DNA from 4 places in the Skermanella cutis genome. Region 2 is predicted to be linked to each of the others. Evidence: predicted binding sites of a transcription regulator. Region 2 holds the regulator's gene; each other region holds the start of a gene.
The links. The regulator PhoB, encoded in region 2, activates phosphate uptake and scavenging genes when phosphate is short. The targets are predictions, from matches to a motif close to TNTCATAAAACTGTCA.
Positions count from the first base shown of each region.

Region 1: ugpB (sn-glycerol-3-phosphate ABC transporter substrate-binding protein UgpB) is a predicted target of PhoB. The motif match lies at 3,519-3,534, and genes of this name have one in related genera.
Region 3: IGS68_RS21950 (CYTH and CHAD domain-containing protein) is a predicted target of PhoB. The motif match lies at 2,685-2,700, and genes of this name have one in related genera.
Region 4: IGS68_RS09310 (HesB/IscA family protein) is a predicted target of PhoB. The motif match lies at 1,666-1,681, and genes of this name have one in related genera.

Region 1 is NZ_CP067420.1:1,215,615-1,221,067, reverse strand. Features, by position in the region: gene IGS68_RS05670 (CheR family methyltransferase) at 1-1,785, opposite strand, end outside; gene glpK (glycerol kinase GlpK) at 1,969-3,468, shown strand; gene ugpB (sn-glycerol-3-phosphate ABC transporter substrate-binding protein UgpB) at 3,597-4,922, shown strand; gene ugpA (sn-glycerol-3-phosphate ABC transporter permease UgpA) at 4,996-5,453, shown strand, end outside.
Region 2 is NZ_CP067420.1:5,922,351-5,927,803, forward strand. Features, by position in the region: gene pstB (phosphate ABC transporter ATP-binding protein PstB) at 1-583, shown strand, start outside; gene phoU (phosphate signaling complex protein PhoU) at 651-1,376, shown strand; gene phoB (phosphate regulon transcriptional regulator PhoB) at 1,396-2,106, shown strand; gene IGS68_RS27695 (GNAT family N-acetyltransferase) at 2,169-2,669, shown strand; gene IGS68_RS27700 (ABC transporter substrate-binding protein) at 2,865-4,049, shown strand; gene IGS68_RS27705 (methyl-accepting chemotaxis protein) at 4,055-5,453, shown strand, end outside.
Region 3 is NZ_CP067420.1:4,691,780-4,697,232, forward strand. Features, by position in the region: gene IGS68_RS21935 (ABC transporter substrate-binding protein) at 1-70, shown strand, start outside; gene IGS68_RS21940 (phosphoglycerate kinase) at 98-1,291, opposite strand; gene IGS68_RS21945 (class I SAM-dependent methyltransferase) at 1,573-2,616, shown strand; gene IGS68_RS21950 (CYTH and CHAD domain-containing protein) at 2,816-4,399, shown strand; gene IGS68_RS21955 (ParA family protein) at 4,418-5,044, shown strand; gene IGS68_RS21960 (hypothetical protein) at 5,060-5,446, opposite strand.
Region 4 is NZ_CP067420.1:1,972,591-1,978,043, forward strand. Features, by position in the region: gene fdxB (ferredoxin III, nif-specific) at 1-290, shown strand, start outside; gene IGS68_RS09300 (nitrogen fixation protein NifQ) at 346-966, shown strand; gene IGS68_RS09305 (hypothetical protein) at 1,061-1,567, opposite strand; gene IGS68_RS09310 (HesB/IscA family protein) at 1,815-2,213, shown strand; gene nifU (Fe-S cluster assembly protein NifU) at 2,283-3,233, shown strand; gene nifS (cysteine desulfurase NifS) at 3,239-4,435, shown strand; gene nifV (homocitrate synthase) at 4,484-5,453, shown strand, end outside.

The DNA of each region.
Region 1 (5,453 bases), 1.2 Mb from region 2:
TATCCGGAAACGGCAGTCCAGGGTGCGGCCGCGCCGGTCGATCGCCTTGAACTCGATCGACTCTGCCGCCCCCTGCAGGTCCATGACCCGCTGCATCTCCGCGTTCAGCTTGAACAGGGGCAGCCCGATGTCCAGGCCGCCGAGGCGCTGGCCGATGACCTCCTCGCTCCGCAGGCCCCAGGTGTTCTCGTTCCAGCGGTTCCAGGACTTCACCCGCAGGTCGCGATCGAGGACGATGATCCCGTTGTCCATGCTGCGCAGGACCGCCTCGGCATAGAGGCGGTACTCGGCCGTCTCCTCCGACTGGCGGCGCATCTCCTCGTTGGTGGTCTCCAGCTCCTCGTTGGTCGAGCGCAGTTCCTCGTTGGTGGTCTCAAGCTCCTCGTTGGTGGATTGAAGCTCCTCGTTGGTGGTCTCGAGCTCCTCGTTGGTGGACTGAAGCTCCTCGTTGGTGGTCTCGAGCTCCTCGTTGGCCGACTGCAGCTCCTCGACCGTGGTCTCCAGCGTTTCCTGGGTCATTTCCAGTTCCCGCTGGAGCATGTGGGATCGCGTGGAATCGTTGAACCCGAGCAGGGTCGCCATGAACTGCCCGTCCTCGCCATGGACGGGCGAAATGTCGATCGTCAGCCAGATCGGATCGGCCGGAGGGCGATGATAGTTCTGGTTCTCCAGCCGCAAGGGACGGCTCGTCGTCTGCACCTCCTCGATGCGGCTGCGCAGCTCGGTCGGGCGATAGGAGATGATCAGGTCCTGGAAGGGCTTGTCGATGTCGCCCGGCCCGATGTCCAGCAGGCGCCGGGCGGTGGTGTTGGCGAGCATGACACGGCCTTGCGGGCTGACCGCCACATAGGCCGTGGCGCTGGCGTCCACGATCGCTTCCAGCAGACGGTTCTGATGGCCCCGGCGGACCGGGTTGTCCTCCGTCGTGACGGTCAGGCTTCCGCCGAGGCTGCGCTGCCATTCCTGGCCGACCTTCTTGAAGATCCGGCTCTTCAGGTTGACCGATTCGAACAGCTTCGACCGGGCGAGCTGGGTTTCGGCCTTGCCGAGGAACAGGAACGCGCCGGTGTTCAGCGCGTAATGCAGCCTGGGCAGAACGGCGGCCTGGGTCCTGGTATCCAGATAGATCAGCAGGTTGCGGCAGATCAGCAGGTCCACGCGGGAAATCGGCGCATCGTGCACGATGTTGTGGCGCCCGAAGATCACGCATTTCCGCAACTCGCGATGGAAGACATAGTGATTGCCGATGCGATCGAAATACTTGTCGAGCAGGGCCGGCGGCACGCCCTCGACATCGCGCGGGTTGTAGGTGGCGAGCCGCGCCGTCCGCAGCGCGTCCTCGTCCAGGTCGTTGGCATAGATCTTCACGGACCGGCAGAAATTCTCGACTCCCAGGGCTTCGGCGAACAGCATGGCCGCCGAATAGGGCTCCTGCCCGGAGGCGCAGCCGACGCTCCAGATGCGGATCGGGGTCTTGTCCTTCCTGTGCTCGATGATCCGGGGGACGACTTCCTCCTGCAGCACCCTCCAGGACTCCGGATCGCGGAAGAAGGACGTCACGTTGATCAGCACGGTGCTGAGGAGGTTTGCGACCTCCTTGGGGTCGCTATCGATCAGCGCGCGATAGGTCGCATAGTCCGGACACTCGACCTCGGCCATCCGCTGCTGGATGCGCCTTTGAAGACTGGTCCGCTTGTATCCGCGGAAATCGACCTGGCGCATCTCCTGCAGGTGATGGATCAGGTCTTCCAGTTCAGGGTTCGAGGGCTTGTCGTCAACCATCATGGCCTCGGCGTTGGCAGGGGCGCGGATACTAGCGCAAGGGATTCCAATGCCCAAATCGGCCTGCATCCGCGGCACCGGCCGGCGTTTGCGCGCCATTGACACTTCGGAGCGCGGTCATCCACAGTCGACTTCGGCGAAGGTGGCGAAGCGGCCACCAATAACAACAGTCGAGGGGGGACTATAATGGCGCAGAAGGCGGTGCATGTGCTCGCCATCGACCAGGGCACGACTTCGACCAGGGCGATCGTGTTCGACAGCACGGGACTGCCGGTCGCCACCGCGCAGCGCGAACTTCGCCAGTTCTATCCCCACGATGGCTGGGTCGAGCACGACCTGGAGGACATCTGGCGCGACACGACGGTGGTCTGCCGCGCGGCGCTGGAGGAGGCGGGCCTGACCGCTGCCGGCATCTCCGCGATCGGGATCACGAACCAGCGCGAGACGACCGCCCTGTGGGACCGGGCGACCGGCGAAGGCCTGCACAACGCGATCGTCTGGCAGGACCGCCGCACGGCGGAGGCCTGCCGCAAGCTCCACGCCGACGGCGCCGAGGCCCTGGTGGCGGAGCGCACCGGCCTGCTGATCGACCCCTATTTCTCGGCGACCAAGCTGGGCTGGCTGCTCGACCACGTGCCCGGTGCCCGCGCGCGCGCGGAGCGGGGGGAACTGTGCTTCGGCACCATCGACAGCTTCCTTCTGTTCCGCCTGACCGGCGGCGCCGTCCACGCGACCGATGCCAGCAACGCGTCGCGCACCCTGCTGTTCGACATCCATGCCCAGGACTGGGACGACGAGCTGCTCCGCCTGTTCGGCATTCCGCGGGCGCTGCTGCCGCGGGTGCTCGACAACAGCGCCGATTTCGGCGTGGCGGAGGCCGATTTCATCGGGGCTCCCGTGCCGATCACCGGGATGGCCGGCGACCAGCAGGCGGCCACCGTCGGGCAGGCCTGCTTCGAGCCGGGCATGATCAAGAGCACCTACGGCACCGGCTGCTTCGCCTTGCTGAACGTGGGCGACAAGCCGGTGCGCTCGACCAACCGGCTGCTGACCACGACGGCCTACCGGCTGGAGGGCAAGCCCGCCTACGCGGTGGAGGGCTCGATCTTCGTGGCCGGGGCCGCGGTCCAGTGGCTGCGCGACGGCATCAGGGTGATCGCGGACGCCGCCGCGTCGGAGCGGCACGCCAACGACCTGCCCGATACCCAGGGCGTCTACATGGTGCCGGCCTTCACCGGGCTGGGAGCGCCCTACTGGGATCCCGACGCCCGCGGCGCCCTGATCGGGCTGACGCGGGACACCGGGATCAGCCATATCGTCCGGGCGGCGCTGGAGGCGGTCTGCTACCAGACCCGCGACCTGATGGACTGCATGGCGGCCGACGGCGGCACCCGGCCCAGCGCGCTCCGCGTGGACGGCGGCATGGTGCGGAACGACTGGCTGATGCAGTTCCTGGCCGACATCCTGGAACTTCCGGTCGAGCGCCCGATCGTGACCGAGACGACGGCGCTTGGAGCCGCCTATCTCGCGGGGCTTCGTACGGGGGTGTACGCCTCCCTCGACAGCGTCGCCGCCGCCTGGCAGCGGGAAAAGCTGTTCGAGCCCGGCATGTCGTCCGCCGACCGCACGCGCCTGTACGACGGATGGCGGCGGGCGGTGCGCCGCGTGCGCAGCGATCTGGCATAACCCGGAAAAGAAGATTAGAATGCGCATCAACCGGCGGATGGTCATCGAAGCTTAATCGAACCGTCACGGCGGAGACATGGCGAGGGGCTAACCATTTGGCCCATCGTAAAAATTGGGAGACGAGACAAATGCAGCGCATCCACGCGACGATCGCCGTTTCGGCGTTCGCCCTGTTTGCCATGGCAGCCGCCACCACGGCCCCCGCACAGGCCCAGACCGAGATCCAGTGGTGGCATGCCATGTCGGGCGCCAACAACGAGACGGTCGAGAACCTCGCGAAGGAATTCAATGCCAGCCAGAGCGAGTACAAGGTCGTCCCGGTCTACAAGGGAACCTATCCGGAAACCCTGAACGCCGGCATCGCCGCCTTCCGCGCGCGGCAGCCTCCCCACATCATCCAGGTGTTCGACGTCGGCACCGGCGTCATGATGGGTGCGCGCAGCGCGATCAAGCCGGTCGCGGACGTCATGAAGGAAGGCGGCGAGAGCTTCGACAAGTCGAAGTACCTGGCGGGCATCGTCTCCTATTACAGCGCCGCCGACGGCACCATGCTGTCCTTCCCGTTCAACAGCTCGTCCCCGATCCTGTACTACAACAAGGCGAGCTTCCGGAAAGCCGGCCTCGATCCCGAGACGCCGCCCAAGACCTGGCCGGAAGTGTTCGAGGCGGCCAAGAAGATCAAGGCGTCGGGACAGTCCTGCGGCATGACCACGACCTGGCCGACCTGGATCCACCTGGAGAATTTCAGCGCCTGGAACAACCTGCCCTACGCCACCGACCAGAACGGCCTGACCAGCCTGACGCCGGAACTGAAGATCAACGGCCCGCTCAACATCCGGCACTTCTCGACCCTGGCGGAGCTTCAGAAGGACGGCACCTTCCAGTACGGCGGCCGCACCTCGGAGGCCAAGGCCAAGTTCCTGAACGGCGAATGCGCCATGCTTCCGGAGTCGTCGGGCGGCATCGGCGACATGGTCAAGGCCGGCCTGGATTTCGGCACCGGCAACCTGCCCTATTATCCGGAAGCGGCGGGAGCCCCGCAGAACACCGTGCCCGGCGGCGCGTCCCTGTGGGTCTTCGCCGGCAAGCCGGCCGCCGACTACAAGGGCGTCGCCCAGTTCTTCACCTACCTGTCGAAGACGGAAGTCCAGTCCCGCCTGCATCAGGTCTCGGGCTACCTCCCGGCCACCATGGCCGCCTATGAGGCGACCAAGAAGGAAGGCTTCTACGAGAAGAATCCCGGCCGCGAGATCCCGATCCAGCAGATGATGGGCAAGGAGCCGACCGAGAACTCCAAGGGCATCCGCCTCGTCAACATGCCGCAGGTCCGCGATATCCAGAACGAGGAGATCGAGGCCCTCCTGAACGGCAGGCAGGATGCCAAGACCGCGCTGGACAACGCCGTCCGGCGCTCCAACGAGGCGATCAAGGAAGCGGCCAAGGCTTACCAGTAAGCCGAAACCAGCTTCTCCGAAAGCGCCCTCTCCCCGCCACGGGGGAGGGCGCGCTCTCTTTTCACGGACCTTCATGTCAAGACGCGTCGTCTTTCCCAACCGGCTGCTGCCGTACCTGCTGCTGGCACCCCAGATCGCCATCACGCTGGTGTTCTTCTTCTGGCCGGCCTTCCAGGCGGTCCGCCAATCGCTCTACCGGGACGATCCCTTCGGCTTCAGCAGCCGTTTCGTGGGGCTGGCCAATTTCGAACTGGTGCTGTCCGATCCCAACTACATCAACTCGCTGAAGGTGACCGTCGTCTTCAGCCTGTCGGTCGCCATCGTGGCGCTGGTCGCGGCGCTGGTGCTGGCGGTGATGGCCGACCGGGTGGTCAAGGGCAAGGGCATCTACCAGACCCTGCTGATCTGGCCCTACGCGGTCGCCCCCGCGATCGCCGGCATGCTGTGGCTGTTCCTGTTCAGCCCCGCCATGGGCACGCTGGCGGTGATGCTCCAGCGCGCCGGGTTCGACTGGAATCCTCTGCTGAACGG
Region 2 (5,453 bases):
CGCCCGGATCGAGGGGCTGATCACGCTGGACGGCCAGGACATCTACGACCGCGAGATCGACCCGGTCCAGCTCCGCGCCCGGGTCGGCATGGTGTTCCAGAAGCCCAACCCGTTCCCCAAGTCGATCTACGACAACGTCTCCTACGGTCCGCGCATCCACGGCCTCGCCAGCCGGCGGGAGGAGATGGACGAGATCGTCGCCAGGAGCCTGCAGCGCGCCGGATTGTGGAACGAGGTGAAGGACCGCCTGAAGGAGCCGGGCACGGGCCTGTCCGGCGGACAGCAGCAGCGCCTCTGCATCGCCCGCGCCATCGCGGTCAGCCCCGAGGTGATCCTGATGGACGAGCCGTGCTCCGCGCTCGACCCGATCGCGACCGCCCACGTGGAGGAGCTGATCGACGAGCTGCGGGAGAACTACACCATCGTGATCGTCACCCACAACATGCAGCAGGCGGCCCGCGTGTCCCAGCGCACCGCCTTCTTCCACCTGGGCGACATGGTCGAGGTGGGGGACACCGAGGAGATCTTCACCAATCCGCGCGACGAGCGGACCCAGGGCTACATCACCGGCCGCTACGGCTGAGCCGGTTGCGCCGGCTTGATCGGCGAAGCGGCATTCGGGATAATCGGGCAATTCAGGGAAGCGACGCATGAGCAACGAGCACATCGTCAAGTCGTTCGCGCAGGAACTGCAGCGGCTGGCGAATCTGATCACGCAGATGGGCGGCGTCGCCGAGGCCCAGGTGGAGGCGGCCGTGCAGGCCGTCGTCCGCCGCGACACGACCATCGCGGCCCAGGTGATGCAGTCCGACCTCCGGGTCGACGGCTACGAGCGGGACGTGGATGCGGAGACGCTGCGCCTGCTGGCGCTGCGCCAGCCCATGGCGTCGGACCTGCGCGAGATCGTGTCGGCGCTCAAGATCGCCGCCGACCTGGAGCGGATCGGCGACTACGCCGCCAACATCGCCAAGCGGTCGATCGCCCTGGCCCAGGTGCCGCCGGTCCGCCCGGCCGCGGCGATCCCCCGGATGGGCCGGCTGGTCCAGGAGATCATGAAGGACGTGCTCGACGCCTTCATCGAGCGCGACGTGGAGAAGGCGGTGGCGGCCCGCCGCCGCGACGAGGAGCTGGACGACCTCTATACCAGCCTGTTCCGCGAAGTCCTGACCTACATGATGGAAGACCCGCGCAACATCACCCCCTGCACGCACCTGCTGTTCATCGCCAAGAACCTGGAACGGATCGGCGACCACGCCACCAACATCGCAGAGACGATCCATTTCCTGGTGATCGGCCATCCGCTGACGACGGAACGTCCCAAGGGCGACGAAAGCAGCTATGCTGTCGTCACCCCCGAGCCGGAAACGCAGGGCTAGCATTGGAACAAGGCATCCCATGAATTCGGCGCTGAAACCCCTCGTCCTCATCGTCGAGGACGAGGCGGACCTCGTAACGCTCCTCAAGTACAATCTGGAGAAGGAAAGCTTCCGCACCCTCTCCGCGGGCGACGGCGAGGAGGCCCTGCTGCTCGCCGCCGAGCAGACGCCCAACATCGTCCTGCTGGACTGGATGCTGCCGCTGATGTCCGGCCTCGAGGTATGCCGCCAGATGCGGCGCAACCCCAAGACCCGCGACATCCCGATCATCATGCTGACCGCCCGCGGAGAGGAGGCGGACAAGGTCCGCGGCCTCAATTCCGGGGCCGACGACTATATCGCCAAGCCCTTTTCGCCGACCGAGCTGGTCGCCCGGATGCGCGCCGTGCTCCGCCGCGCCAGCCCCGGCCTGGCGGAGGAGCTGCTGCGGTTCAACGACGTGGTGATGGACCTCGCGGCCCACCGGGTCCGCCGCCAGGGCCGCGACATCCACCTGGGACCGACCGAGTTCCGCCTGCTGCGCCATTTCATGCAGCATCCCGGCCGGGTCTTCTCGCGCGAGCAGCTGCTCGACCTGGTCTGGGGCCACGACGTCTATGTGGAGCCGCGCACCGTCGACGTGCATATCCGCCGGCTGCGCAAGGCGCTGAACGAGGAGAACGACAACGACCTGATCCGCACGGTCCGTTCGGCGGGCTATGCGCTCGACGTGAAGGGCGGCGGCGCCTGATCCGGGTCCTGGAGACACCGCGCCTCGTCCTTCGCCCGCTGGAGCTTTCCGACGCCGGCGCGGTGCAGGACCTCTTCCCCCGGTGGGAGATCGTGCGGTTTCTCGCCGACCATGTCCCGTGGCCCTATCCGGCCGATGGCGCCCTGTCCTATATCCGGGACGCGGCGCTTCCCGCCATGGAGCGGGGAACGGAATGGCACTGGTCGATCAGGCCCCGGGCGGGGCCGGACCGGCTGGTCGGCGTCATCGGCCTGATGGACAAGCCCGACGACAACCGCGGCCTCTGGCTCGACCCCGCCTGGCAGGGGCGTGGCCTGATGACGGAGGCGAGCGCCGCCGTCATGCATTTCTGGTTCGAAACCCTCGGCCGGTCCGTGTTGCGGGTCCAGAAGGCCGAGGCGAACCTCGGCTCCCGCCGTCTGTCGGAGCGCGACGGCATGCGGCTGGTCGGAATCCATGACAGGGATTTCGTTTCCGGCCGCTTTCCCGCCGGGATCTGGGAAATCACCCGGGAAGAGTGGCGCGGCCGGCGATCCCCAGCCGGCGATGCCCCTGGCCGGTGAGGAACCCTGCGCGGGCGCGCCGCCGATCCGCGCCCTGTTTCCCACCCGGCTATATACGCCTTACGGATAGCCCTGCCTATCTTATAAACAAATCGGTCTAACCTAAATCTCGGAATTACGTAAAATCCGGGATTGTGCGTTCATTGCGGTGCGAGGTAACCCTATCGGTTGGAAACTAAGGACCCGGAGGCCGACTTGACCGCAGTTCGCGCGATGAAGCTCTTGAGTGCGTTCGCCCTGACGCTGGCGCTGTATCCCGTCGGGGCCGATGCCGCCGATCCCGGGGTCTTCCCCGACCGGATCGTGCTCGGCCAGGCGGCGCCGTTCGACGGCCCGGCCAAGGCGCTGGGCACCGGGATGCGCGAGGGGCTGCTGGCCGCCTTCGCCGAGGCGAACGCCGCCGGCGGCGTCAAGGGCCGGCGGATCGAGCTGGTCACCGCCGACGACGGCTACGAGCCGGAGCGCAGCGTCGCGGCGACCCGCCGGCTGATCGAGGGGGACGGAGTCTTCGCCCTGGTCGGACCCGTCGGCACGCCGACCTCCAAGGCGGCCCAACCGCTGGCCGAGGCCGCCGGCGTTCCCTTCGTCGGACCCTTCACCGGGGCGTCGTTCCTGCGCGACCCGAAGCTCTCCACCGTCGTCAATGTCCGGGCCTCCTACGACGAGGAGGCGGAAGCCTGGGTCAGGCACCTGACCGAGGACCTGGGGGCCGCCAGGATCGCGATCTTCTACCAGGACGACAGCTTCGGCCAGGCCGGGCTGGCCGGCGTCGAGAAGGCCATGGCGAAGCGCGGCATGGAACTGGCGGCGCGCGGCACCTACGCCCGCAACACCACGGCGGTCAAGTCGGCCCTGCTCGACATCCGCAAGGCGGCGCCCGACGCGGTCGTCATGGTCGGCGCCTACGCTCCCAGCGCCGAGTTCATCCGGCTGGCGCGCAAGCTCAAGATGGAGACGACCTTCGTCAACATCTCCTTCGTCGGCTCGGACGCGCTGGCGCGCGAGCTGGGTGCCGAGGGGGCCGGCGTCGTGGTCAGCCAGGTGGTTCCGGTGCCGACCGACTCGGACATCCCGATGGTGGCGTCCTACCGCGCCGCCCTCGCCGCCGCGGCTCCCGACGCCAAGCCCGGCTTCGTCTCGCTGGAGGGCTACGCCGTCGGCCGCCTGATGGTCGAGGCGCTGAAGGCGATCGAGGGCGAACCGACCCGCGCCGCCCTGCTCGACGCCATCCGGGACAAGGGCGCGTTCGACCTGGGCGGACTGCCGCTGGCCTACGGGCCGGGCGACAACCAGGGTTCGGACAAGGTGTTCATGACCGTCATCCAGCCCGACGGCAGCTTCAAGGCCGTCGACAAGCTCACCCCTCCCGCGAAGAGCTGAGAACCATGGCCATTTCTTCGCTGTCCCGGGATCCCGCGGGCCGGACGGGGAGCGCCGGAGCCGGGATCCGGAGCGTCGGTACCCGCCTCTACGCCGCCTTCGCCGCCACCGCCGGGCTGACCCTCGCCGCGGGCCTGGTCGCCAACCTGTCGTTCGGCCGGATCGAGGACAGCCTGACCTCGATCACCGACCGGGGCGTGCTGGCCCTGAAGGCTTCGGGGGATCTGGAGGCCGGATCGCTCCGGCTGACCGGCATGGCGTCCGAACTTCGGTCGGCGCACGATGCCCAGGCCCGGAACCGGGCCGTCGCCGCGATCGAGGAGGAGTTCCGCGAGCTTCGCTCGGCCCTCGACGCCATCGAGTCGCTGGGCGGCATCCCGGTGGCCGGGTTCCAGGCGAGCGCCCGGGACATGCGGGCCGAACTGCTGGCGATCGCGGGCAGCATGGAGGAGGTCGAGCGGCTGCGGGCCGCCCGCGAGTCGGTCCTGGACCGGGTGGCCGAATCCCAAGCCGCCCTGCTCGACCGGTCCGCCCGGACGGTGGACGAGGCGACCCGCTCGCTGGAGAAGGGGACCGCCCAGGTGGTGAGCGACAACGGCGGCGCGGTCGACGACCTTCTGAACGGCGAGATCAATTCCGTCCGGGCGTCGCTGGAGATGCTGTCTGACATCAACCTGGCCGGCGCCATCCTGATCGAGGCGGCGAACCTCGACGACCATCGCCTGATCATCACCCTGTCCGAACGCTTCCAGGGCGTGTCCCGACACCTTGCCGCGGCCCTGAAGCAGCTGCCCGAAGGACCGGAATCCGAGGAGGCCGGCGTCCTCGTCGAGGCTCTGATCGACTATGGCCGCGGCCGCGACGACCTCTTCGCCCTCAGGAAGGCGGAGCTGGGGGCCGCCGGCCTCGCCGAGGACGAGCGCGTCATCCTGCGCGACCGCCGCCTCGGGGTGCTGCGCGACATGGCGCGGCTGCGGGACGAGCTGGTGACGATCCTGTCCAAGCTGGCCGACGACGCGGCGTTCAAGCTGGTGATCGGCAGTTCCGAGATGATCGAGCTTGGCGGCCGCAAGATCTCCGGCCTGGTCGCCAACGAGGTCGGCACCCTGAAGGCGGCGCTGGAGCTCCGGGGCGAGGCGAACCTGATCGCCGGCCTGATCGCGTCCGCGGCCAACGAAGGCCGGGCCGACGGGCTGGACCGGCAGCGCGCCGCCTTCGAGGCCGTGGCGGCCCGTGTCGCCGGCCTGCTGGCACGGGCTCCCGCCGAGCTGAGGGACCTGACCGGTGGTCTGGTCGGGCTCGGCTCGGGCGGCGGCGGGGTGTTCGAGCTCCGGGCAGCCGAGATCGCGGCCCTGACCCGGGCGGCGGCCCTGGACGACGCGGCCCGAGCCCGGGCCGCGTCGC
Region 3 (5,453 bases), 1.2 Mb from region 2:
GCAACTCGAACCGCACCCCTCGTGGATGGTGCGGATCGAGCGGCAATGGACGAAGCGGTACGGGAGCTGACGCTCCCGGACTCCGACCTTCCCGGCCTCAGCCCTTGAGCGCCGCGACGCCCGGCAGGTCCTTGCCTTCCAGCCATTCCAGGAAGGCGCCGCCGGCGGCCGAGACATAGGTGAAGGCATCCTCGACGCCGGCCGCGGCCAGGGCAGCCACGGTGTCGCCGCCGCCGGCCACGCTCAGCACCCGCCCGGCCTTGGTCAGCGCCGCGACGCTGCCGGCCACGGCATTGGTCCCGGCGTCGAACGGACGGGTCTCGAACGCGCCCAGGGGGCCGTTCCAGACCACCGTGCGGCAGCCCTGCAGCTTCAGGGTCACGTACTCGACCGTGGCCGGGCCGACGTCCAGGATCATGGAATCGGCGGGCACCTGGTCGATCGCCACCACCTGGCTCTCGGCGCCGGCCTTGAACTCCTTCGCGACGATGGCGTCGCGCGGCAGCAGGATCTCGCACCCGGCCTGCTCGGCGATCGCCATGATCTCGCGCGCCTGCTCGGCCATGTCCTTCTCGCACAGGGAGGCGCCGACCGCGGTGCCGCGGGCATAGAGGAAGGTGTTGGCCATGCCGCCGCCCAGCGCCAGCAGGTTGACCCGGCGCACCAGGTTGCCCAGCAGGTCCAGCTTGGTGGAGATCTTGGCGCCGCCGACCACGGCGGCGACCGGACGCTCGGGGTTCTCCAGCGCCAGGGACAGGGCCTTCAGCTCGGCCTCCATCAGGCGGCCTGCGGCATTGGGCAGCAGGCGGGCCAGCGCCTCGGTCGAGGCGTGGGCGCGGTGGGCCGCGGAGAAGGCGTCGTTGACGTAGATGTCGCCCAGCTCGGCGAGCTGCTTCGCGAAGCCGGGATCGTTCTTCTCCTCCTCCGGATGGAAGCGGAGGTTCTCCATCACGATGATCGACCCGCCATGGAGCTTGGCGAGGGCCTCCTTGGCCTGCGGCCCGACGCAGTCCGGCGCGAAGGCGACCTTCTGGCCGACCGCCTTGGACACCGCGTCGACCACGGGCTGCAGCGAGTATTTCGGGTCGGGGCCGCCCTTGGGCCGGCCGAAGTGGGAGAGCACGACCACCTTGGCGCCGGCCTTCGACAGCTCCGTCAGGGTCGGAGCCAGCCGGTCGATGCGCGTCGTGTCCGACACCGCGCCGTCCTTCATCGGGACGTTCAGGTCGGCCCGGACCAGGACGGTCTTGCCATCGAACTGGTAGTCATCAAGGGTTTTGAAGCCGCTCATCGGTTCCGTCCCATTCCTCATGGATAGTGCGCGCCCAGTGGATCGCCAAAGGTGTCGCAGGATGACTTCGTGGCATTTTCATGATGCCTGTCGCCGCGGGGGGAACCAACCACAACCGGCCCGGCAAATCAATCTCCCGCGGCCGCAAGGGGCGGCGACTATGTCAGGCTACCCGTATCGAAATGGGCGCCGCCCCGGCCCGTCCGCTCCCCGCTTGACTTGGCGTCCCGGAAACCCAGCATAGCTTTCCTATGATCGCCAATGGTGACGGAGCTTCGACCATGATCGGACCGGCAGGACGCGCGGCCTACGCCCTCAGCCAGACCGCCCGCATCTCGTGGTTCTTCGGGCAGTATCTCCTCGCGGCCAGGCTGAACGGTCGGGTCGTGCCCAGGGACCGGCTGCCCAGGGATCTGAAGACGCCGGACAGGGCGGCCATCCTGGCCGACATCAGGGAGCTGATGCGCCGCGACTTCGCCAACATCGACGCCGGCTACTACCGCATGCCCCACGACATGGTGGAGCCGCCGCGCAAGGTGCTGCGCGACGCGGTGCGCTTCTTCCAGGACCTGCCGGAGGTGCGGCGCCGGCGGCGCGACCGGATCGCCACCGAGGTGTTCGAGGAGCGGCGGGCGGAAGGGTCGAAGCTGCCGCGCTACTATCTTCAGAACTTCCATTACCAGACCGACGGCTACCTCAGCGACCACTCGGCCGAACTGTACGATCATCAGGTGGAGGTGCTGTTCGGCGGCGCGGCGGACGCGATGCGCCGGCAGGCGCTGGTGCCCCTCCGCCTCCACTTCCGCGAGCGCAGGGTTTCCGAGTGCAGGCTCCTGGACGTGGCCTGCGGCACGGGCCGCTTCCTGACCTTCGTGAAGGACAACTACCCCAGGCTGGACGTCACCGCGCTGGACCTGAGCCCGAACTACCTGCGCCAGGCCCGGCGGCTGCTCAGCCCCTGGTCGCGCACCCGGTTCGTCCAGGCCGCGGCCGAGGGCATACCGGCCCCGGACGAAAGCTTCGACGCGGTCACCTGCATCTACCTGTTCCACGAACTGCCCCGCAAGGTGCGGGCCGCCGCCGCGGCCGAGATGGCCCGGGTGCTGAAGCGGGACGGCATCCTGGTCTTCGTCGAGACCCTTCAGAAAGGCGACCGGCCCGACTATGACGGCCTGCTGGACCTGTTCCCGCTGGCCTTCTACGAACCCTACTACGACGACTATGTCCGCCAGGACATCGGCTCCCTGTTCTCGGAAGCCGGTCTCGAAATCGTCGAAACGACTCTGGCGTTCATGTCCAAGGTGGTGGTATTGCGCAAACGGTGAAAGCGGCGGCGGCGGACCGGCGACACCAGCATTCCGCCATCGTCGTCTGGACGGCGGAAGCGGTTTTATTACCGTTTTATGACAGTAATATTACATATTGTTTGTATATGGCCTGTCTCCTATAAAGTTTGCCAATGTTTTCAGTTTCATGACAAATCTCGGGGGCTGACATTGGCCCCGGGTTGAGAGACACGAAAGAATGGCAAGCCAGGAGATCGAGCTGAAGCTGCGGGTCGAGCCGCAGCATCTGCCCCGCTTCCGCAATTCCCCGGCACTGGCCGGATCGGCGGGCCGTCCGGCCGCCAAGAACCTCGAGAGCGTCTACTACGACACCGAGGACCTGCGCCTGCGCGGCCGCGACGTGACGCTGCGGGTACGCAAGCAGGGACGCAGCTTCGTCCAGACCATCAAGGCCGCCAACGAGCATGCCGGCGGCGTGTTCAGCCGGGGCGAATGGGAATGCGCGGTGCCGACCGCGGAACCCGACCTCGCCGCCGTGACGGACGAGGAGCCGTTGCGCCTGCTCGGCCCGATCACCCAGGCCGACCTGCGGCCGGTCTTCGCCAGCCACGTCAAGCGGCAGGTCCGGATGCTGAACGGCGCCGCGGGCCGCGGCCCCGAGACCGTGATCGAGGTCGCCATCGACCAGGGCGAGATCCGGACGTCCGGCGGGGAGGTCATGCCCCTGGCGGAGCTGGAGCTTGAGCTGAAGGGCGGCGACCCCCAGGCCCTGTTCGACCTGGCGCTGGAGTTGTCGGCCGTGGCGCCGCTGCGGATCGAGACCCGCACCAAGGCGGAGCGCGGCTACGCCCTGGCCGCGGGCGAGGCCGAATCGGCGGTGAAGGCCCGGAAGCTGCTGCTGACCCCGGACCATACCGCCGAGCAGGCGCTGGCCTCGATCATGCGCAACTGCCTGAGCCACGTGGTGCTGAACGAGGCGTCGGCGCTCAAGGGCGCCGACCCCGAGGGCGTCCACCAGATGCGGGTGGCGCTGCGGCGCCTGCGCTCCGCCCTGGGGCTGTTCCGCAGCCTGGTGCCGGCGGACCAGTACGGCTGGCTGGCCGCCGAGGTGAAGTGGCTGGCCGGCGAGCTCGGCAACGCGCGGGACTGGGACGTCTTCCTGGCCGACCTGCTGGCCCCGGTCGAAGGCGCGCTGGACGAGGAATCCGCCCGGGGCGGCCCCCTGACCGCGCTGCGGGAAGCCGCCCTGGCGAGCCGGGAGCGGGCCTATGAACGCGCGCGGGCGGCCATCCTGTCGACCCGCTACACCACCCTGCTGCTCAAGCTGGGAAGCTGGCTGGAGGCGCGCTCCTGGCGCCAGCAGCCGCTGTCGGAGGAGGCGGCCCGGCTGTTCGCCCCGGTCACCGACCTCGCCGACGGGCTGCTCGCCAAGCGGCACAAGCAGGCGCGCCGGCGCGGCGCCGGCTTCGCCCACCTGCGCGCCGAGCAGCGGCACGAGCTGCGCATCTCCCTGAAGAAGCTGCGCTACGCCGCGGAGTTCTTCCGGTCGCTCTACGGCGACAAGGCCACGGCGAAGTATCTTCGCCGGCTGGCAGCCCTGCAGGACGACCTGGGCCACCTGAACGACGTCGCCACCGCGGAGGCCCTGATGGGGCGGCTGGCGGCCGATCAGGTCGGCGGCCCCGGCCTGTGGCGCATCGGCGGCGGCATGGTGATCGGCTGGCACGCCCGCGGCGTCGCGCAGATCGAGCCGAGGCTGGTCCAGGACTGGGAGAATTTCGCCGCGGCGAAGCCTTTCTGGTCGAAGGCTTCCAACGGCTAGGGTAGGATCGCCGCCACCATGCTCACAGTCCTCGTCGCCAACATAAAGGGCGGTTGCGGCAAGACCACGATCGCAACCCATCTGGCGGCCGCCTTCGCGACGGCCGGCCAGAACACCCTGCTGGCGGACGTGGACCGTCAGAAATCCAGCCTGGGCTGGGTGGACCGCCGTCCGGCCGACGCGGCCCCCCTGACCGGGCTGGACTGGAGCAAGGACCTGGCCACGCCGCCCAAGGGCTCCGGACGGCTGGTGATCGACGCGCCGGCCGCGCTCAAGACCAGGCAGATCGAGGAACTGGTCAAGCTGGCCGACGTGATCGTGCTGCCGGTGCTGCCCAGCGCCTTCGACGAGCAGGCGACCCGGCGCTTCCTGGACAAGCTGGAAGAGCTGAAGCCGATCGCGAAGAACAAGAAGGCGGTGGCGGTGGTCGGCAACCGCCTGCGCGCCCGGACCAAGTCGGCCGACCGGCTGGACGAGTTCCTGGACGGCGTCGGCCACAAGGTCGTGACCCGGATCCGCGACACCCAGCTCTATCCCGACACCGCCGCCACGGGTCTCAGCCTGTTCGACCTCAAGGGCAAGCGCGTCGGCGACTACCGCGCCGACTGGGAACCGCTGCTCAGCTACATTGCGCTGGTGGGATAGCCGGGAACGCCGGCCTCACGGTTCGGCATAGCCGACGGGGCGCACCGTCAGGTCGAAACCCGCCGGGTCGCGGGTGAAGAACAGGCCGCCCCGGCGCTCGGAACTGGCGGGCAGGAAATCCAGGCGCAGCTCGCTCTCCTCGACGGTCCCCCGGGGGTCCGCCAGCCGCCCCCGGATCAGCACTTCGGCCGCGGCCTCTCCCCCTTCGTTGCGGGCCAGGACGGCGACCCGCCAGCCGTTGTTCTGGCGCTGGATCTCCTCGACCTCGACCCGCACGTCCGGCGGCCGGTCGCCCTGGACGATCCCGGACCAGGCCAGGAACGCCATGGTGCCCGCCACCAGCAGGAGGCCGATGCCTCCCAGCAGCCATTCCAGCGCGGGTGTCCGCGGCTTCTCCGCCATGCCGGCC
Region 4 (5,453 bases), 2.0 Mb from region 2:
GCGGATTTGTCCAGGGAAAGACGAAGGGTGGCGGGTCGTGGACTCCCAAGTTCGTGGAAGACCTGAACCAGAAGGCCTGCATCGGCTGCGGCCGCTGCTTCAAGGTCTGCCCGCAGGGCGTCTTGAACATGATCGGCATCACCGAGGACGGCGACATCGTGGACGCCCAGGACGATGAAGCCGAGAAGAAGGTCATGAGCATCGCCAACGGGGAGAACTGCATCGGTTGCCAGTCCTGTTCCAAGGTCTGCGGCAAGAGCTGTTTCACCCACTCCGCCCTGGCGGCCTGATCCCGCCCGGCCGCTCCGCAATTCCTTGTGCCGTGAAGGGTCGGACATGACCATCATGACGCCTGCTCCGTTCGCCCTTGCCGATGCCGCCGTCCTTTACGGCGCGCTGATGGAGGCGGCGGCCGATGCCGGCGATCCCGACAGCCATGTCTTCGCCTGCATCCTGTCGGCCAGGGCCGCCGACGGCGCCGATCCGCTGGACGACGCCATCGGCTTGGCGCCGGATGAACTGGACCGATTGCTCTCCAAGCATTTTCCGGGACTTGCCGGCCTCGACTCCCCGGTCGCCGGGTACATCGCGGCCCGGCGCGGCCGGCGGCAGGGCAGGGCGGTCGCCGACCTGGTACTGGCGGAGGAGGTCGATGATCTCCGAACCCTGCTGCTCGACCATGTCACCGCCCCTGCCGAAGAGGCGGTCTGGCTGGCCGCGATGGTGGCCCGGGCCTGCCTGTTTTCGAACCATTTGTGGCAGGATCTCGGGCTGACCAGCCGCAAGGATCTTTCCGGGCTGCTCCTCCGTCACTTCGGGCCGCTGTCGGCGAAGAACACCGGCGACATGAAGTGGAAGAAATTCTTCTACAAGCAGCTCTGCGACCGCGAAGGGCTTAACCTGTGCAAGGCACCGAGCTGCGGGGTCTGCACGGATTTCAAACACTGCTTCGGTCCGGAGGAGTGACGCGGACCGTCGTGCGCCGGAACTTCGATCAGCGGGGGTTGGCATTCGCCGTGAGTTTCACCCCATCCTTCGACGCACCATGGAAGCGGTTGGTCTACTCCCCGCCGGCGACCCTCTCGGCCAAGGCCGCGATCACGCCGTAGCCGACGGTATCGGCCGGATCCAACTCCCTGAGCTTCGCCAGCATGGCCAGCGACTCTCCGGTACGGCCGCCGCGCAGGGTGATGAAGCTGAGGGCCTTCAGGGTGAACAGATAGAAATGGGAGGCGCCGGTCACGGAAGCCCAATCGGCGGCGCCGGGGGACAGGCGGCGCCAGTCCGGATCGAACCCGCCGAGGCGGGCCGCGGCGTCCAGTCCGATCAGGGCGACGCGCTCCGCCTGATCCAGGCGGCGCTGGTTGAAGTAGAACTTGTAGAGGGCGTAGTACACCGGCAGGACCTTCGGCCCTAGAAGGTGCGCTTCCCACAGCAGGCTTTCCGATGCCTCCAGGTCGCCGGCCAAGCGCGCCTTCACCGCCTCCTGAAGGCGGGCATCGATATGTTCGGGGACGTCGCCGAACGCCATCCTGCCGTCGGGGATCCTGAACTCGAACTGGCGCATCGCGGTATCTCCTGCCGGCAAGTTGGCTCCCGGTAAATACCATAAATTTTTTATGGTTATAAGACTGTTTCTCGCGAGACCCGGCGAGGGCGCCGCCTTGTCGGGTTTGCGACAGGCCTCTGTCGGCAAGCCGCCAAGGTTCAGAGGGGCCGAAATAAAAGTCTGAGTAAAATCAATATATTGCAAATGGCCCGGATCTTGCTGTGTGGAAGATCCTGAGAAATCTCGTCCTAAGGAGACAGGTTCGATGGTGACGCTGACGGATTCGGCGGTAAGCACTCTCCAGCGGGTCCTGGCCGCTTCGGCCGCCGCGCAGGGCTTGCGCATCCAGGTGGCGGACGGCGGCTGCGCCGGGCTGAAATACCAGATGGGCCTGGAAGCGGGCGCCGGCGAGGACGATACCGTGCTGGAATACGGCGACGTGAAGGTCTTCATCGATGCCGGCAGCATGGTCCACCTGAACGGCGTCGTCGTCGATTACGTCGAGGGCGTGGGCGGCGCGGGGTTCAAGTTCGACAACCCCAACGCGACCTCTACCTGCGGCTGCGGCTCATCCTTCTCCACCTCTTCCTCCTCTTGCAGTTCCAAGTCCGCCGGCGCCCATGGCGAGGCCGGCGGATCGTGCGGCCACGGCCATCATCATTGACGCCGCCGCGGCTGCGCCTTTCGGATACCAGGCCGGTCAGGCACCGGGCCGACACAGGAGAACAGACCAATGTGGAACTACTCTGACAAGCTCAAGGAGCACTTCTTCAATCCGAAGAATGCCGGTGTCCTGGAAGAGGCGAACGCCGTCGGCGAAGTCGGCTCCATTTCCTGCGGCGACGCGCTCCGCCTGATGCTCAAGGTCGAGCCCGAGACCCAGGTCATCCAGGATGCCCGGTTCCAGACCTTCGGCTGCGGCTCCGCCATCGCGTCGTCCTCGGCGCTGACCGAGATGATCATCGGCAAGACGGTGGAGGAGGCGCTCCAGGTCACCAACAAGGACATCGCGGACTATCTGGAGGGACTGCCCCCGGAGAAGATGCACTGCTCGGTCATGGGCGCCGAGGCGCTGCGCGCCGCCATCGCCAACTACCGCGGCGAGGAGTGGGTCGACGACCACGAGGAGGGCGAGCTGATCTGCAAGTGCTTCGGCGTCGACGCCGCGATGATCGAGCGCGCGGTCGAGGTCAACGCCCTGACCACGCTGGAGCAGGTCACCAACTACACGAAGGCCGGCGCGAGCTGCAAGACCTGCCACGAGAAGATCGAGGACCTGCTGGAGAGCCTGCTCGCCAAGCAGGGCAAGGTGCTGGAGCCGGTCGCGGCGAAGGCGCCCGCGGCGCCTGCCCTGGTCGGCCTGGGCGACATCGCCCCGCTCGCCGCGGCCCCCGCCGCGCCCGAGGCGGCCAGGCCGGCCGCCCCGGCGAAGAAGCTCAGCAACGTCCAGCGCATGCAGATCGTGATCGCGGCCCTGGAGGAGATGCGCCCCTACCTGAAGCAGGACGGCGGCGATGTCGAGCTGGTCGATATCGACGGCAAGAACATCTATGTGCGCCTCAGCGGCGCCTGCTCCGGCTGCCAGATGGCGTCGGTGACGATCGAGGGCATCCAGACCAAGCTCGTCGAGAAGCTGGGCGAGCTGGTCCGTGTCATCCCCCACACCATGATGGCGGCGGAGTGAGCGGTATGGGAATCTATCTGGACAACAACGCCACCACCCGGGTCGATCCGGCCGTCGTCGCCGAGATGATGCCGTTCTTCACGGAGCATTTCGGCAATCCGTCGTCGATGCACGGCTACGGCGCCGCGGTCGGCGGCAAGATCGAATGGGCCCGCGGCGAGGTGCAGAAGCTGATCGGCGCCGCCTTCGACACCGAGATCGTGTTCACCTCCGGCGGGACCGAGTCCGACAGCACGGCCATCCTGTCGGCGCTGAAGGCTTATCCGAAACGCCGGGAGATCGTGACCTCCGTGGTCGAGCATCCCGCCATCCTCAGCCTCTGCGACTTCCTCGAAAGCAAGGAAGGCTACAGGATTCACCGCATCCCGGTGGACGGTAAGGGAAACCTGGACCTGGAGCGGTACGAGGCGGCCCTGTCCGAGAACGTCGCCGTCGTCTCCATCATGTGGGCCAACAACGAGACGGGGACGATCTTCCCGATCGAGCTGCTGGCCGGCATGGCGAAGAAGGTCGGCGCCCTGTTCCACACCGACGCCGTCCAGGCGGTCGGCAAGCTGCCGATGGACCTGGCGAACTCCGCGATCGACATGCTGTCGCTGTCGGGCCACAAGCTGCACGCCCCCAAGGGCATCGGTGCGCTGTACGTCAAGCGCGGGGTCCGCTTCCGGCCGATGCTCCGCGGCGGCCACCAGGAGCGCGGCCGCCGAGCCGGCACCGAGAACGCGCCGGCCATCGTCGGGCTGGGCAAGGCGTGCGAACTGGCGCGGGAGTCCCTGCCGATCGAGCTGACCCAGGTGGCGGCGCTCCGCGACCGGCTGGAGACGGCGCTGGTCGAGGCGATCCCCAACTGCTTCGTCACCGGCAATCCGGCCAACCGCCTGCCCAACACCGCCAACATCGCGTTCGAATTCATCGAGGGCGAGGCGATCCTGCTCCTGCTGAACGAGGAAGGCATCGCCGCGTCCTCCGGATCCGCCTGCACGTCCGGCTCGCTGGAGCCGAGCCACGTGATGCGGGCGATGGGCGTGCCCTACACGGCGGCCCACGGCGCCACCCGGTTCTCCCTGTCGCGCGACACCACGGCGGAAGAGATCGATACGGTGATCCGGGTCATGCCCGGCATCATCGAGCGGCTGCGCAAGCTGTCGCCCTACTGGACCAGCCAGGGTGCCGCGGCCGGCTTCCAGCCCGTCTATTCGTAAGCAGAACGCTCTACCCGATCTACAAAGTCCTCCTCTGGAGTCCCCGCGATGCCCGAGCCGAGCTCCGTGACGATCAACGACACCACGCTGCGCGACGGCGAGCAGACCGCCGGGGTCGCCTTCACCGTCGAGGAGAAGATCGCGATCGCCCGCGCGCTGGACGCCGCGGGCGTTCCCGAGCTGGAGATCGGCATTCCCGCCATGGGCGAGGAGGAGCGGGAGAGCATCCGCGCGGTGGCCGCCGCCGGGCTGGACCGGGCGCGCCTGATGGTGTGGTGCCGCATGCGGGCCGACGACCTGCAGGAGGCAGCCACCTGCGGCGTCTCGTTCGTCAACATGTCGATGCCGGTGTCCGACATCCATATCCAGCGGAAACTGGGCCGCGACCGGGCCTGGGCGCTGGACCAGATCGACCGGCAGATCCGCACCGCCCGCGACCTGGGGCTGGAGGTCGGGTTCGGCGGCGAGGACAGCTCCCGCGCCGATCCCGACTTCATGGCGCGGGTCGCCGAAACGGCCCAGGCCGCCGGTGCCCGGCGCTACCGTTTCGCCGACACGCTGGGCGTGCTCGATCCGTTCCAAACCTATGGTTTCATCCAGGCGTTGCGCGCCCGCACCGACCTGGAGATCGAGATCCACGCCCATGACGACCTGGGCCTCGCCACCGCCAACTCCCTGGCCGCGGTCCGCGGCGGCGCCACCCATGTCAACACCACCGTCAACGGCCTGGGAGAGCGCGCCGGCAATGCCGCCCTCGAGGAGATCGTGATGGGCCTCCGCCATCTCTACGGCACCGATACCGGCATCGCGGCGATGCGCCTGCCGGCCATCTCGGAGCTGGTGGCGAGCGCGTCCAACCGCCCGGTGCCGATCAACAAGAGCATCGTCGGCGGCGCGGTCTTCACCCACGAGGCCGGCATCCATGTGGACGGCCTGCTGCGCGATCCGCTGACCTACCAGGGATTCGATCCGGCGGAGGTCGGACGTCGGCACAGCATCGTGCTGGGCAAGCATTCCG